3 regions of the Quadrisphaera oryzae genome follow, and region 2 is predicted to be linked to each of the others. Evidence: riboswitches for the same ligand, from Rfam matches in the RefSeq annotation. Region 2 holds a riboswitch; each other region holds the start of a gene.

Region 1 (3,978 bases), on a different contig from region 2:
CCCGGCGCGTGTACCGCCGGCGCTACCGGCGGGCCCTGGCCGGCGGGACCGGCCCGGTCAGCCTCGAGCTTCCCGGGCCTTGACGGCCTCGGCCAGGGTGGCGTGCAGGGAGATGACGCGGTGCACGCCGGTGAGGGTGAGCAGCCGCCTCGCCTGCTCGCTGGCGCCGACCACCGCGAACCGTCCGCCGCGGACGGTGGTGCGGCGCAGCGCGGTGAGGAGCGCTCCGAGGCCGGCGGAGTCGACGAAGCCGACGTCGGTCAGGTCCACCACCACGTCGCGGACGCCCGCTGCCTGGCGGTCGTCCGGCAGCGCTTCCTCGGTGGCGCGTCGGAGCCGGGGAGCGGACACGAGGTCCAGGTCCCCCACGAGCGTCACGACGCAGAGCGAGACGCCGCCGGCGGGTGGGTGGACCGCCACCGCCACCGCCAGCAGCGGGCGTGGTCCGGACGCCTCGAGGGTCGAGGTGGTCATGGTCGCTCCGCTCTGCCGGAGTGCGTCGGGGTCGCAGCGCGGGGTGCACCACGCCGTGACCTGGGGATGTGACTGACCGTAGGCAGTGGTTGACGGGCGGCACAGGGCCGGAGGGCCCTGGTGGGGTGCGCGCGCGGGGCGGCGGGTGCAGGGCGCCGTCGCCTCGGCTGGCGCGGCGCCGTCGCCTGGCTGAGCCTTCACCCGTGGACCTGGACCTGCGTGGACGCGTCGTGCTCGTCGTCGGTGGGCGGGGGCTCATCGGCTCCGCCGTGGTGCGGCGGCTGACCGAGGAGGGCGCCACCGCCGTGGTCGCCTCCCGCTCCACCGACCCCGACGACGCCGGCACCCGCCTGCGCCTCGACGCCCGCGACGACGCCTCGGCGGCCGCTGCCGTCGAGGCCGTCCTGGCCCGGCACGGCCGGCTCGACGGCCTCGTGGTCACGGCCGCGCCCAGCGCGCAGACCCTGGACGCCTCCCGCAACGACGACCCGGCCCAGGTGCTGGAGGCGTTCGACGCGAAGGCCGTCGTCTTCCTCCGCCTGGCCACCGCGGCGCTGCCGGTGATGCGCGCGGCCGGCTACGGGCGCGTGGTGGGCATCAGCGGGCAGAACGCCTTCCTCACCGGCAACACCACCGGCGCGGTCCGCAACGCGGCGCTCATCGTGGTGGCCAAGAACCTCGCCGACGCGGTCGCCGGCACGGGCGTCACGGTGAACACCGTCAGCCCCGGCACCGTCACCCCCACCCCGGCCGCCGAGGTGCAGCCCGGTCGCGGCGGTGAGTCCAGCCCGGACCAGATCGCCGACCTCGTCACCTTCCTCCTCTCCCCGCGCACCGCCGCGATCTCGGGGGAGTCGATCGCCACGGGCCACCGCGTGCGCGGCGTCGTCTCCTCCTGAGCCCGTCCCCCCGGGGCTCACGACGACTGTGGTGTGCGTCCGGCCGGGTGATCGGCCGGCCGGCGCCCGCAGCGGCGGCGTCGGCCGCCGATGCGGATCACGGACGGGAGCAGCCCGCTCCCGCACCGACCACCGGCGAGGAGGACCGACGGCGATGAGCGCACAGGCCATCTCGGCCGGGTCGCTGCGCCTGCCCGGCCGCGGCGGCGCGGCCAGCGGAACCCCCGCCGAACAAGCCGTGCAGCGGGCGCAGAAGGCGTACGCGCAGGCCGTGGAGCGGCTGCGGACGGACGCCCTGCAGCGCGCCGACGCCCAGGTCATGAAGATCGACCAGGCGGCGGTGGACTTCGCCGGCGGTGCGCTGGCGCAGGCCCAGGCGGCTCTGGTCCGTGAGCAGCGCCAGACCGAGGCGGCGTCACAGGCGCGCACCCCGCGCACCCCGCGGGCCTCAGAGCCGGACGCGCAGCACCTCGCCCAGCCCGTCGCTGACAGCGTGGAGCTCACCACCAGGCCGCGGGCTGAGGACGCGCGCCACGAGCACCGGGCCCACCGCGACCGGCAGCGCCTCGACGACGAACTCACCGCGGTCCTGAGCGTGAACACCCTCGCGTGACGGTCGGGGGCCGCCACCGCGATCTGCCGGGCCGGCCCGTGAGTCCGCCCTTGACGGGCCGGCACCCGATCCGTCACGCTCGTCCCGCACCACACGTTCCACCAGTCCCACAGGTCATGAGCGTCAGCGACAAGCCCTGGCTAGCTGACCGGCAACCCTCGCTCTGCGGCGGGGTGCCCCAGGTGACGACCCGACCGGACCCCGCTGCCAGCGGAGGCCGGTAAGCGCGAGGCCCCGTCCGGGGCGGAAGAGGTCCACCCGTGTCGCAGATCCAGCTGGCGCTCGCCCTCGACGGCGCCCGACCGAGCCTCCCCTCAGCCGGCACCGCCGCAGCCACCACCGCCGAGCTGGTCCACCACGTCCGCGAGGCCGAGGTCGGCCTGCTCGACCTCGTCACCCTCGACGCGCCCGAGGACCGCGCTCCCGACGAGGCTGGCAGCGGCCTCGGCGGCGGGGTCGGCGCCGTCCTGGCCGCCGTCCGGCTGGCCGCGGCCACGCGCACCGTCGGGCTGCTGCCCACCGTGCACGCCGGGCGCACCGAGCCGTGGACCATCGCCCGCGCCGTCCACGAGCTCCACACCACCGCCCCCGGCCGCGCCGGGGTGCTCCTGCGGGTCCCGGTGCCCGCCGACGAGCAGGGCTGGGTGCAGGCGGTGCGCCGCAGCTGGCCGGCCGGCAGTCGCCTGCCCGTCGTGGCTCTGCCCGGACGCGGCGGTCGCGACCACCGCGCGCTGCCCGCGGACGCCGCCGACCTCGGCTTCGTGACGCCGCGCACCACGGTGGACGCCCAGCAGCTGGTGGCCGCGGCCCGCAGCGCCGGCGCGCCCCGCCACCTGCTCGGGGACCTCGTCGTCGTCATCGACGACAGCTCCGCCCGCGCCCGGCAGCGCTGGGAGCGCTCGACCGGGGAGGCGCCGAGCACCGCACCCGAGGGCGCGCGCGTCTTCGCCGGCACCCCCGGGCAGCTCGCGGACCTGGCCCTGGGCTGGCGGGCCGCTGGGCTGGCAGGCCTGCGGCTGCACCCGGTCGACCCGGCACGGGACGTCCGGGGCGTGACCCGCGGCCTGGTGCCCGAGCTGCAGCGCCGCCGGGCCTTCCGCCGCTCCTACCGCGGCGCCGACCTGCGCGACCGCCTCGGCGAGCCCGCGGCAGCGGCCGCCGCCGCGTGAGGGGCGCTGGAACAAGCCCGCCCCCGCCGGGGCTGAGCACGGCGTGAGCACGCAGCACCTGCACCTCGCCCTCGCGCTGGACGGCGCGGGGTGGCACCCCGCCGCCTGGCGCGAGCCCACCGCCCGTCCGCGCGACCTGTTCACCGCGGCCTACTGGACCGACCTCGTCCGCGAGGCCGAGGCAGGTCTGCTCGACCTGGTGACCATCGAGGACGCGTTGCGCGTGCAGTCCGCCGACCGCACGGACGTGGTGGTGGGCCGCCTCGACGCCGTGCTCCTCGCGGCGCGGCTCGCGCTGGTCACCGAGCACATCGGCCTCGTGCCGAGCGCCACGGCCACGCACACCGAGCCGTTCCACCTGTCCAAGGCCGTCGCCACGCTCGACCACGCCACCCGCGGGCGCGCTGGGGTGCGCGTGCAGGTCTCCCTGAGCCCCGACGAGGCCGCCCAGTTCGGCCGCCGCCCCGCTCCCGACCTGCCCGACGCCCTCGACGAGGCCCGTGACTGGGTGGAGGTGCTCCGCCGCCTCTGGGACTCCTGGGAGGACGACGCCGAGATCCGCGACGTCGCCACCGGCCGGTTCGTCGACGCCGCCAAGCTCCACCCCATCGACTTCTCCGGCCCGCACTTCTCCGTGCGCGGCCCGGCCATCACCCAGCGCCCGCCGCAGGGCCAGCCGCTCGTGGCGGCCCTGTCCCACGTGCCCGTGGCGCACCGGTTCGTCGCGCGCTGCGCTGACCTGGGCTTCCTCACCCCCCACGACGACGCGCGCCGCCTCGTCGCGGCCGTCCGCGACGAGCGCGAGGTCCAGCCGGCCTGGCCG
Region 2 (3,978 bases):
GCTGGCGGGGCGGGAGGCCCAGTCCTGCTCGCGCTCCTGGCCCGTGCGGTGCAGCTCCCGGCCCAGGGTGGTGCCGAGGAAGGCGGCGTTGCGGGTGACGCGCGCCCGCAGCGCGTCGTCGTCGGTGGCGGGCGTGCGGGACCAGCCGCACAGGCTGCCGACCACCCGGCCCCCGTCGAGCAGCGGCGCGCCGACGTAGGCGCGCACGCCCAAGCGCTCGGCCTTGGCGCGCAGCTCGGGGTCGCGGCGCCGGCGCAGGTCCCCGGCGAGGGCCGCCTCGGGGCCCCGCTGCAGGGAGGCGCACAGCGTGTCCTGCCAGGGGTGCTCGGTGCCCACCGCCGCGACGACGTCGCCGCTGCCGGCGAGCGCGGTCCACCCGCCCGCCACGACCCGCGCGACGCCCCACATCTCGAAGCTGGCCCCGGCGTCGGCGGCGAGCCCGCCGAGGGTGAAGTCCGCGCAGCGCGCCCACAGGGCGCCCTCCCCAGACGACAGCTGCACCGACAGCGCGGCGCCGTGATCGACCAGCGTGGTCATGGTCCCTCCCCGGGGGTCCTGGACCGGTCACCGCCGCGCCTGCTGCAGCGGTGCCGGTCCTGGGGTGTCGGTCGGCGCCGCGGCCGGCGAGAGGGCTCTGCCCATGACGCGCCGGCCCCGTGAGGGTGAGGGCTTCTCGCGCTGCCAGCGCTGCGCCGCCGGTCACGGAGAGGTCACAGAACCAGCCCCCGGTTTGACGGCGGCTGGACGCCCTTCGTACCGTCGTCCTCAGGTCACGAGTGACAGCGACAAGCCCTGGCTGGCTGTCCGGCAACCCTCCTCCGCGGCGGGGTGCTCCAGGTGACGACCCGGTCGTGCAGCCCTGCACGGCAAGAGCGGACCACCTCCGAGGAGCTGTCGTGCCACCGCCCGCGCTGTGCCGGCGCCGCTGACCGCCACCTCCGTCCCGCCGCGCCCGCTCGCGACACCCACCCCCGCACGAGTCCCGGGAGCGACCATGTCCAGCACCGACCCCAGCGCCACGCCCAGCGGCGGCCCCGTCCTGCCCCCCAAGCCGAAGCGCAGCGTGCCGGTGGTCGCGGTCGTCGTGGCCGTCGTCCTGCTCCTCGTGGTGGTCGGCGGCGGCGCGTGGCTGCTGGGCAGCCGCAGCGGTGGTGGCGGCGGCGCTGCCGCCGCCAGCGGCACCGCCTCCAGCCAGGGCTACAAGCCCGAGGTGAAGATCGGCGTCTCCGACAGCTCCCTGCCGTACTGGAAGACCTACACCGAGCTGGCGAAGAGCCAGCTGGGCGTCACGGTGGACCTGGTCAACTTCTCGGACTACAGCCTGCCCAACCCGGCGCTGGTCCAGGGCGAGACCGACCTCAACCAGTTCCAGCACATCCAGTACCTGGCCAACTACGACGTCACCTCCGGTGACGACCTCGAGCCCATCGGCGCCACCGCCGTCTACCCGCTGCCGCTGTACTCCACGTCCGTCAAGGACGCGGCCTCCCTGCCCGCCGACGCCGTGGTGGCCATCCCCAACGACGCCATCAACGAGGCCCGCGCCCTGCTCCTGCTCCAGCAGGCCGGTCTGGTGCAGCTCGAGGGCGGCGGCTCGGCGTTCTCCACCACCGACGACATCACCAGCTCGAAGGTCAAGGTGACGCCGGTGTCCGCCGACCAGACCGCCGGAGCGCTCCAGAGCGGCTCCGCCGCCGCCGCCGTGGTCAACAACAACTACGCCGTCAAGGCCGGTCTCACGCAGGCCCAGATCATCGTCGCCGACGACCCGGCCTCGGCCGCCGCGGCGCCCTACGTCAACGTCTTCGTGACGCGTGCCGCCGACAAGGACGACAAGACCTACCTGGCGCTCGCGAAGCTCTGGCACGACCCGGCCGTCCAGGCCGTGTTCGCCAAGGACTACCCCAGCGCCGTCGTCGTCGACAAGTCCGCGGCCGACCTCCAGGCCGACCTCGCCAAGGTCGAGCAGGACGCGAAGGCCGCGAAGGCCGCCGGCTGACCGTGTCCGCCTCGTCCACCGCCTCGCCGGCACCCTCCGGGTCCCGGATCTCCGGTGACGCCCTCGTCGAGCTCGAGGGCGTCACCAAGCGCTTCGACCGCGGCGGCAGCACCGTCACCGCCGTCGACGGCGTCAGCCTCACCGTCGCGCGCGGGGAGGTGCTCGCCGTCATCGGCTACTCCGGCGCCGGCAAGTCCACGCTCGTGCGCCTGGTCAACGCCCTGGAGCAGCCGACCTCCGGCAGCGTGCGCGTGGCGGGCCAGGACCTCACGCGCCTGGGCGAGAAGGAGCTGCGCGCAGCCCGCGCCGGCATCGGGATGATCTTCCAGCAGTTCAACCTGCTGAGCTCGCGCACCGTGGCCGGCAACGTGGCGTACCCGCTGAAGGTGGCCGGGGTCGCCAAGGCCGAGCGCGAGAGGCGCACTGCCGAGCTGCTCGACTTCGTCGGGCTGCTCGAGCGCGCGCACGCGCACCCCGAGCAGCTCTCCGGAGGGCAGAAGCAGCGCGTGGGCATCGCCAGGGCGCTGGCCACCAGCCCGCCGCTGCTCCTGGCCGACGAGGCCACCAGCGCCCTGGACCCGGAGACCACCGAGGAGGTGCTCACCCTGCTGCGGCGGGTGAACACCGAGCTGGGCGTGACCATCGTGCTCATCACGCACGAGATGGAGGCCGTGCGCCGCGTGGCCGACCGGGTGGCGGTCATGGAGGGCGGTCGCGTGGTGGAGGTGGGGGACGTCTACGACGTCTTCACCGCCCCGAAGACCCCTGCCGCGCAGCGCTTCGTGCGCTCCGCCACCCACGACCGGCCCTCGCGCGAGGCCCTCGCCCGGCTGCGCGAGCACCACCCCGGTCGGCTCGTCACCGTGCGCATCACGGACCGTCCCGGCCTGCAGCAGCTGGTCGACGGCGCGTTCCGCGACGCCGGCGTGGTCGCGGAGCTGGTCTTCGGCGGGGTCGGTGAGGTGCGCGAGCGCCGCGCCGGCTCCCTCACCTACGAGCTGACGGGCGACGACGACGCCGTGCGGCGGGCCCTGGCCGCGCTGCGCGGGCGCGACGTCGTCGTGGACGAGGAGGACTGAGGTGGACTTCTTCGCGGGCTTCCTCGACAGCACGGACGTCTACGTCAGGGCCATCGGGCAGACGCTGCTCATCGTCAGCGTGGCCATGGCCGTGTCGGGGGTCGTCGGGCTGGTGCTCGGGGTGGCGCTGTACGCCACCCGCCCCGGCAACCTCTTCAGCAACCGCCTCGTCTTCGCCGTCATCGGCCTCCTGGTCAACATCATCAGGCCCATCCCCTTCGTCATCTTCCTGCTGGCCGTCGGACCGCTGCAGCGGCTCGTGGTCGGCACGACGCTGGGCACGGGCGCCGTGACCTTCGCCATCGCGCTGGCCGCGGGCTTCGCCGTCGCGCGGATCGTCGAGCAGTCGCTCGTGGGCGTGGACCCGGGCGTCGTGGAGGCGGCGCGCTCGATGGGGGCCTCGCGCAGCGCGATCCTCTTCGGCGTGGTGGTCCGGGAGGGCCTCGGGCCGCTGGTCCTGGGCTACACCTTCATCTTCGTGGGGATCGTCGACATGTCGGCCCAGGCCGGTCTCGTCGGTGGCGGCGGCTTGGGGGACTATGCGATCTCCTACGGCTCGCAGCAGTACGACTGGGGCATCGTCTACGCCGCCCTGGTGGCCATCGTCGCGATCGTCGTGCTGGGGCAGCTCCTCGGCAACCGGCTGGCGCGCGCCGTCATGCGCCGCTGAGCGCACGCGGACCCCGCCGCGTCGCCTACCCTCGGAGCCGGCCGCCGAGCACGCTGACGGCCGGGCTCGAGAGCGGAGACCTGTGGACGGGCGAGCGGTGTCCACGCAAGACCTGCCGGCGGTGCGCAGCTCGCTGGCCACCACGTCGTACCCGCCGGAGGTGGCCTCGGTCCGCGCCGCGCGGCGCTTCGTCGTGGACGTGCTCTCCTCCAGCGGGCTCGCACCGGTCG
Region 3 (3,978 bases), on a different contig from region 2:
AGGCGGTCGGTGTCGACGGCCACCACGCGGGTGCGGGCCGTGACGCGCCCAAGGGCCGCGGCGGTGCCGCCGCGGCCGCGACCGGCGTCGTGGCTGTTCATGGCCTCGGTGAGCACCACGTAGGAGCCGGCGTCGAAGCGGCGGACCAGCTTGTCGGCGTGGTGCTCCAGGTAGGACTCCACGGCGAAGCGCCCGCCGCCGCCCAGGGGCTGCTCCCCCGGCTGCGCCGACCGCCCGAACCGCGCGTCCAGCTCGGCGGCGGAGCGGTAGGTGGTGTGGGCGACCATCCGCGCCAGCCCCAGGCCGCGGTGGGGGCCCTCACCGGGGGCGGCGTCGTAGTAGTCGCCGCCGTTCCAGCCCGGGTCGGAGCGCACCGCCGCCAGCTGCGGGGCGCACCAGGCGATCTGGTCGGCCGTGGCCCGCGCCGTGGTGGCCACGGCGAGCAGCCGCTCCACGCGGTCGGGGTGGGTGACGGCGTGCTCGACGGCGCGCATGCCGCCCATCGAGCCGCCGACGACGGCCGCCCAGCGCTGCACGCCGAGGACGTCCGCCAGGGCGACCTCGGCGGCCACCTGGTCGCGGATGGTCAGGTAGGGGAAGCGGCTGCCCCACGGGCGGCCGTCGGGCGCCTCGGACGACGGGCCGGTGCTGCCCTGGCAGCCGCCGAGCACGTTGGGCGCCACGACGAACCAGCGGTCGGTGTCGATGGCCAGCCCGGGGCCGACGAGCTCGGACCACCAGCCCGGCGTCGGGTGGCCCGGCCCGGCCGCCCCGACGACGTGGCTGTCGGCCGTGAGCGCGTGGCAGACCAGCACGGCGTTGCTGCGGTCGGCGTCCAGGCGCCCCCAGGTCTCGTAGGCGAGCCGCACCGCGGGAAGGGACCCCCCGGCCTCCAGGGCGAGCGGGCCGAGGTCGGCGAACAGGCGGTCGCCGACCGGGTCCCCCTCGCGCCAGCCGCCGCTGACCGGCAGCTGCGCCCGGGCCGGGCGCGCTCCCGGCCGCGTGGCGCCGGGCCCCTCCCCGCGGGCGGCCCCGCTCATGCGCCCTTCGCGGCGGTGAAGCCGGCCTCGAGGTCGGCGAGGATGTCCTCGATCCCTTCCAGGCCCACCGCCAGGCGCACCAGGCCGGGGGTGACCCCCGCGGCGCGCTGCTGCTCGGCGTCCAGCTGGCTGTGGGTGGTGGAGGCCGGGTGGATCACCAGGCTGCGCACGTCACCGATGTTGGCGACGTGGCTGTGCAGGCCCAGCCCCTCCACGAAGCGGCGGCCGGCCTCGGCACCGCCGTCGATCTCGAAGGCCACCACGGCGCCGACACCGCGCGGCAGCAGCTCCTGCGCGCGCTGGTACCAGGGGCTGGAGGGCAGGCCGGCGTAGGAGACGGACAGCACCTCCGGGCGCTCCTCGAGCCACTGCGCCACGCGGGTGGCGTTGGCCACGTGCCGCTCGATGCGCAGGCTGAGCGTCTCCAGGCCCTGGGCGATGAGGAAGCTGTTGAAGGGGGCCAGGGACGCTCCCAGGTCGCGCAGCAGCTGCACGCGCGCCTTGAGGATGTACGACAGGTTGGCGCCCAGCGGGCTGCCGACGCCCAGGTCCCGCGCGAAGACGAGGCCGTTGTAGCTGTCGTCGGGGGTGGTGAAGCCCGGGAACCTGTCGCCCTGGCCGTAGTCGAACCGGCCGCCGTCGACGATGATGCCGGCGATCGCGGTGCCGTGGCCGCCGAGGTACTTGGTGGCCGAGTGGACGACGACGTCGGCGCCGTGCTCCAGCGGACGCAGCAGGTACGGCGTCGCCACCGTGTTGTCGACGACCAGCGGCACCCCCACCTCGTGCGCGACGCCGGAGACGCCCCTGATGTCGAGGACGTGCGAGCGGGGGTTCGAGACCGTCTCGGCGAAGAAGGCCTTGGTGCGCGGCGTCGCCGCGGCCCGCCACGCCTCCAGGTCGTCAGGGTCCTCGACGAAGGTGACCTGCACGCCGAGCTTGGGCAGGCTCCGCTTGAGCAGGTTGTACGTGCCGCCGTAGAGGCTGGCACTGGCCACCACGTGGTCGCCCGCCTCGGCGACGTTGAGCAGCGCCAGGGTCTCGGCGGCCTGCCCCGAGGAGACCGCGAGCGCGCCGACGCCTCCCTCGAGGGAGTTGACGCGCTGTTCCACCACGTCGGTCGTGGGGTTCATGATCCGCGTGTAGATGTTGCCGAACTTCTTCAGCGCGAACAGGTCTGCGGCGTCCGCCGCGTCGTCGAAGACGTAGGACGTCGTGGAGTAGATCGGCAGGGCGCGGGCGCCGGTGGCGCTGTCGGCCGTCTGGCCGGCGTGGATCTGCCGCGTCTCGAAGGACCAACCGTCGTTCACAGGTACTCCCCTGACCTCAGGGCCAGGGCGCGACGGGCCAGCGCCCGCCGGGCCCGTGGCCCGCGCTTGCCGCTGCCCCGGTCGGGGAGCGGCCAGGTCATCACCCGGGGCACCCCACCGCGGGCGGGGGTTGCCGGCCAGCGAGCCGGGGCTTCGCGCTGGCGCTCATGACCTCATCGGAGGATAGGCAGCGCCGCAGCGGCACTCCACCTCGTCTCAGCATGTGGACACCACTGTCACCCCACCGGCCGGTCCTCCCCGTCACCCCGTCAGCGGCGCGCCGCGCTCCCGGCCGCGCTCCCGGCCGCGCTCCCGGCCGGGCGGCGGCAGACCGATGCTCACGGCCTGCAGGACCAGCGCGGACAGCGAGTGCCCGGGGTCGAGCTCGAGCGCCGCCTCGGCCCAGACCCCGGCAGCCGGCGCCGAGCCGGCGCACCAGGCGACGTACGCGGCGCACCCCGTGGCCGCGGCGCGCCAGGAACCGGTCGCCCGGCGGGCCAGCTGCTGCAGCACGGCGAGGGCGGCGTCCGGGTCCGCAGCGGCCCCGGGGGCCGCCGCCAGGTCCGGCAGGGCCTGGGGCACCGCCGTCGCCAGGAGCTGGTCGCGCAGGGGCAGGCGCCGCAGGCCGTCGAGCAGCTCCGCCGCGCTGGCCGCGGGCAGGCGCAGACCCGCGCCGGGTGCGGCGGTCTCGTCCGCGAGCAGGCGGCTCCAGGTGCGCCGGAGGGCCCTGCTGCCGGGCCTGCCGCGCGACGCCAGGTCGGCCAGCGCCTCGGTGACCGCGGCATCACCGGCGTCCTGGGGACCGCTCGGCTCGTCCGGGCCACCCGAGCCACCCGACCCGGCCGCCGCCACCGCGGTGCGCAGCCCGCGCTCCCAGCCCGCGCGGTCGGCGGGGAGCACGCGCCCGGCGAGGACCATCTCCGCCGCCACCTGCGTGGCCCCGAGGCGCTCCAGCGGGAGGCCCTCGGCCGGGCAGCAGCCCCGGTCGCAGGAGTAGGAGTAGAGGCGCCCGCGGTGGAGCAGCCACGGCTCGGGCTCCACACCGGCGCGGACGAGGGCAGCGCACACGTGGGCGGCGCGGTCGGCCCCTGGCAGGGGCAGCAGGCCGTCACCGGTCCAGGACCGCGGCCGCGGCACCTCCGGCCCGCCCCGGAGCGGGGGCACCAGGGACAGCCGGCGGCGGGTGCCCCTCTCCGCCGGCGGGACGCACCCCTCGTCGGTGACCACGGCGACGAAGCACCGCCCGGCGCCGTCCGCCACCACGTGGCGGACCACCGCGTCCACCACCTCCGGCTCGTCCACCGCGGCGACGTCCACCCTCCCCACCACCCCGGTGCGCCACCTCGGAGGCCGCAGGCTGACCACCAGCAGGCTCTCGCGGGGGCGGAAGCCGAGGGTGTGCTCGGCGAGGGACAGCACCTCGAACGGGCTGCTGCTCCTGATGACGCTGGCTCCGGGCTGCTCCACGGGGTCAACGCTGGTGGCCGCGGCCCCGGCACCAGAAGGCCTGCGGGGCGCCTGTGGACGGACCGCCGCCTCGACCCCTCAGAGCCCCGCCTGTGGGCCGATGACGGACCTCGCCCTCAGCCGACGACGTCCCCCGGCACCACGGTCGAGCGGCTGCCCCG

Evidence for each region. A riboswitch is a leader RNA that binds a small molecule or an ion and turns the genes downstream of it on or off. The one in region 2 is predicted to bind S-adenosylmethionine.
Region 1: it holds a riboswitch for S-adenosylmethionine, as region 2 does, so the genes downstream of both, H7K62_RS05920 (hypothetical protein) here and H7K62_RS03005 (MetQ/NlpA family ABC transporter substrate-binding protein) in region 2, are expected to answer to the same signal.
Region 3: it holds a riboswitch for S-adenosylmethionine, as region 2 does, so the genes downstream of both, H7K62_RS08655 (bifunctional o-acetylhomoserine/o-acetylserine sulfhydrylase) here and H7K62_RS03005 (MetQ/NlpA family ABC transporter substrate-binding protein) in region 2, are expected to answer to the same signal.

The regions. Positions count from the first base shown of each region.
Region 1 covers NZ_JACNME010000002.1:521,125-525,102, reverse strand. Annotated here, with positions in the region: gene H7K62_RS05935 (STAS domain-containing protein) at 58-474, opposite strand; gene H7K62_RS05930 (SDR family NAD(P)-dependent oxidoreductase) at 678-1,373, shown strand; gene H7K62_RS05925 (hypothetical protein) at 1,528-1,986, shown strand; SAM riboswitch class IV at 2,099-2,219, shown strand; gene H7K62_RS05920 (hypothetical protein) at 2,247-3,155, shown strand; gene H7K62_RS05915 (LLM class flavin-dependent oxidoreductase) at 3,199-3,978, shown strand, end outside.
Region 2 covers NZ_JACNME010000001.1:631,286-635,263, reverse strand. Annotated here, with positions in the region: gene H7K62_RS03010 (GAF domain-containing protein) at 1-537, opposite strand, end outside; SAM riboswitch class IV at 769-879, shown strand; gene H7K62_RS03005 (MetQ/NlpA family ABC transporter substrate-binding protein) at 995-1,999, shown strand; gene H7K62_RS03000 (methionine ABC transporter ATP-binding protein) at 2,002-3,078, shown strand; gene H7K62_RS02995 (methionine ABC transporter permease) at 3,080-3,748, shown strand; gene H7K62_RS02990 (ATP-binding protein) at 3,846-3,978, shown strand, end outside.
Region 3 covers NZ_JACNME010000004.1:11,912-15,889, reverse strand. Annotated here, with positions in the region: gene metX (homoserine O-acetyltransferase MetX) at 1-1,040, opposite strand, end outside; gene H7K62_RS08655 (bifunctional o-acetylhomoserine/o-acetylserine sulfhydrylase) at 1,037-2,350, opposite strand; SAM riboswitch class IV at 2,408-2,523, opposite strand; gene H7K62_RS08650 (DUF4192 domain-containing protein) at 2,612-3,817, opposite strand; gene H7K62_RS23725 (DUF1232 domain-containing protein) at 3,934-3,978, opposite strand, start outside.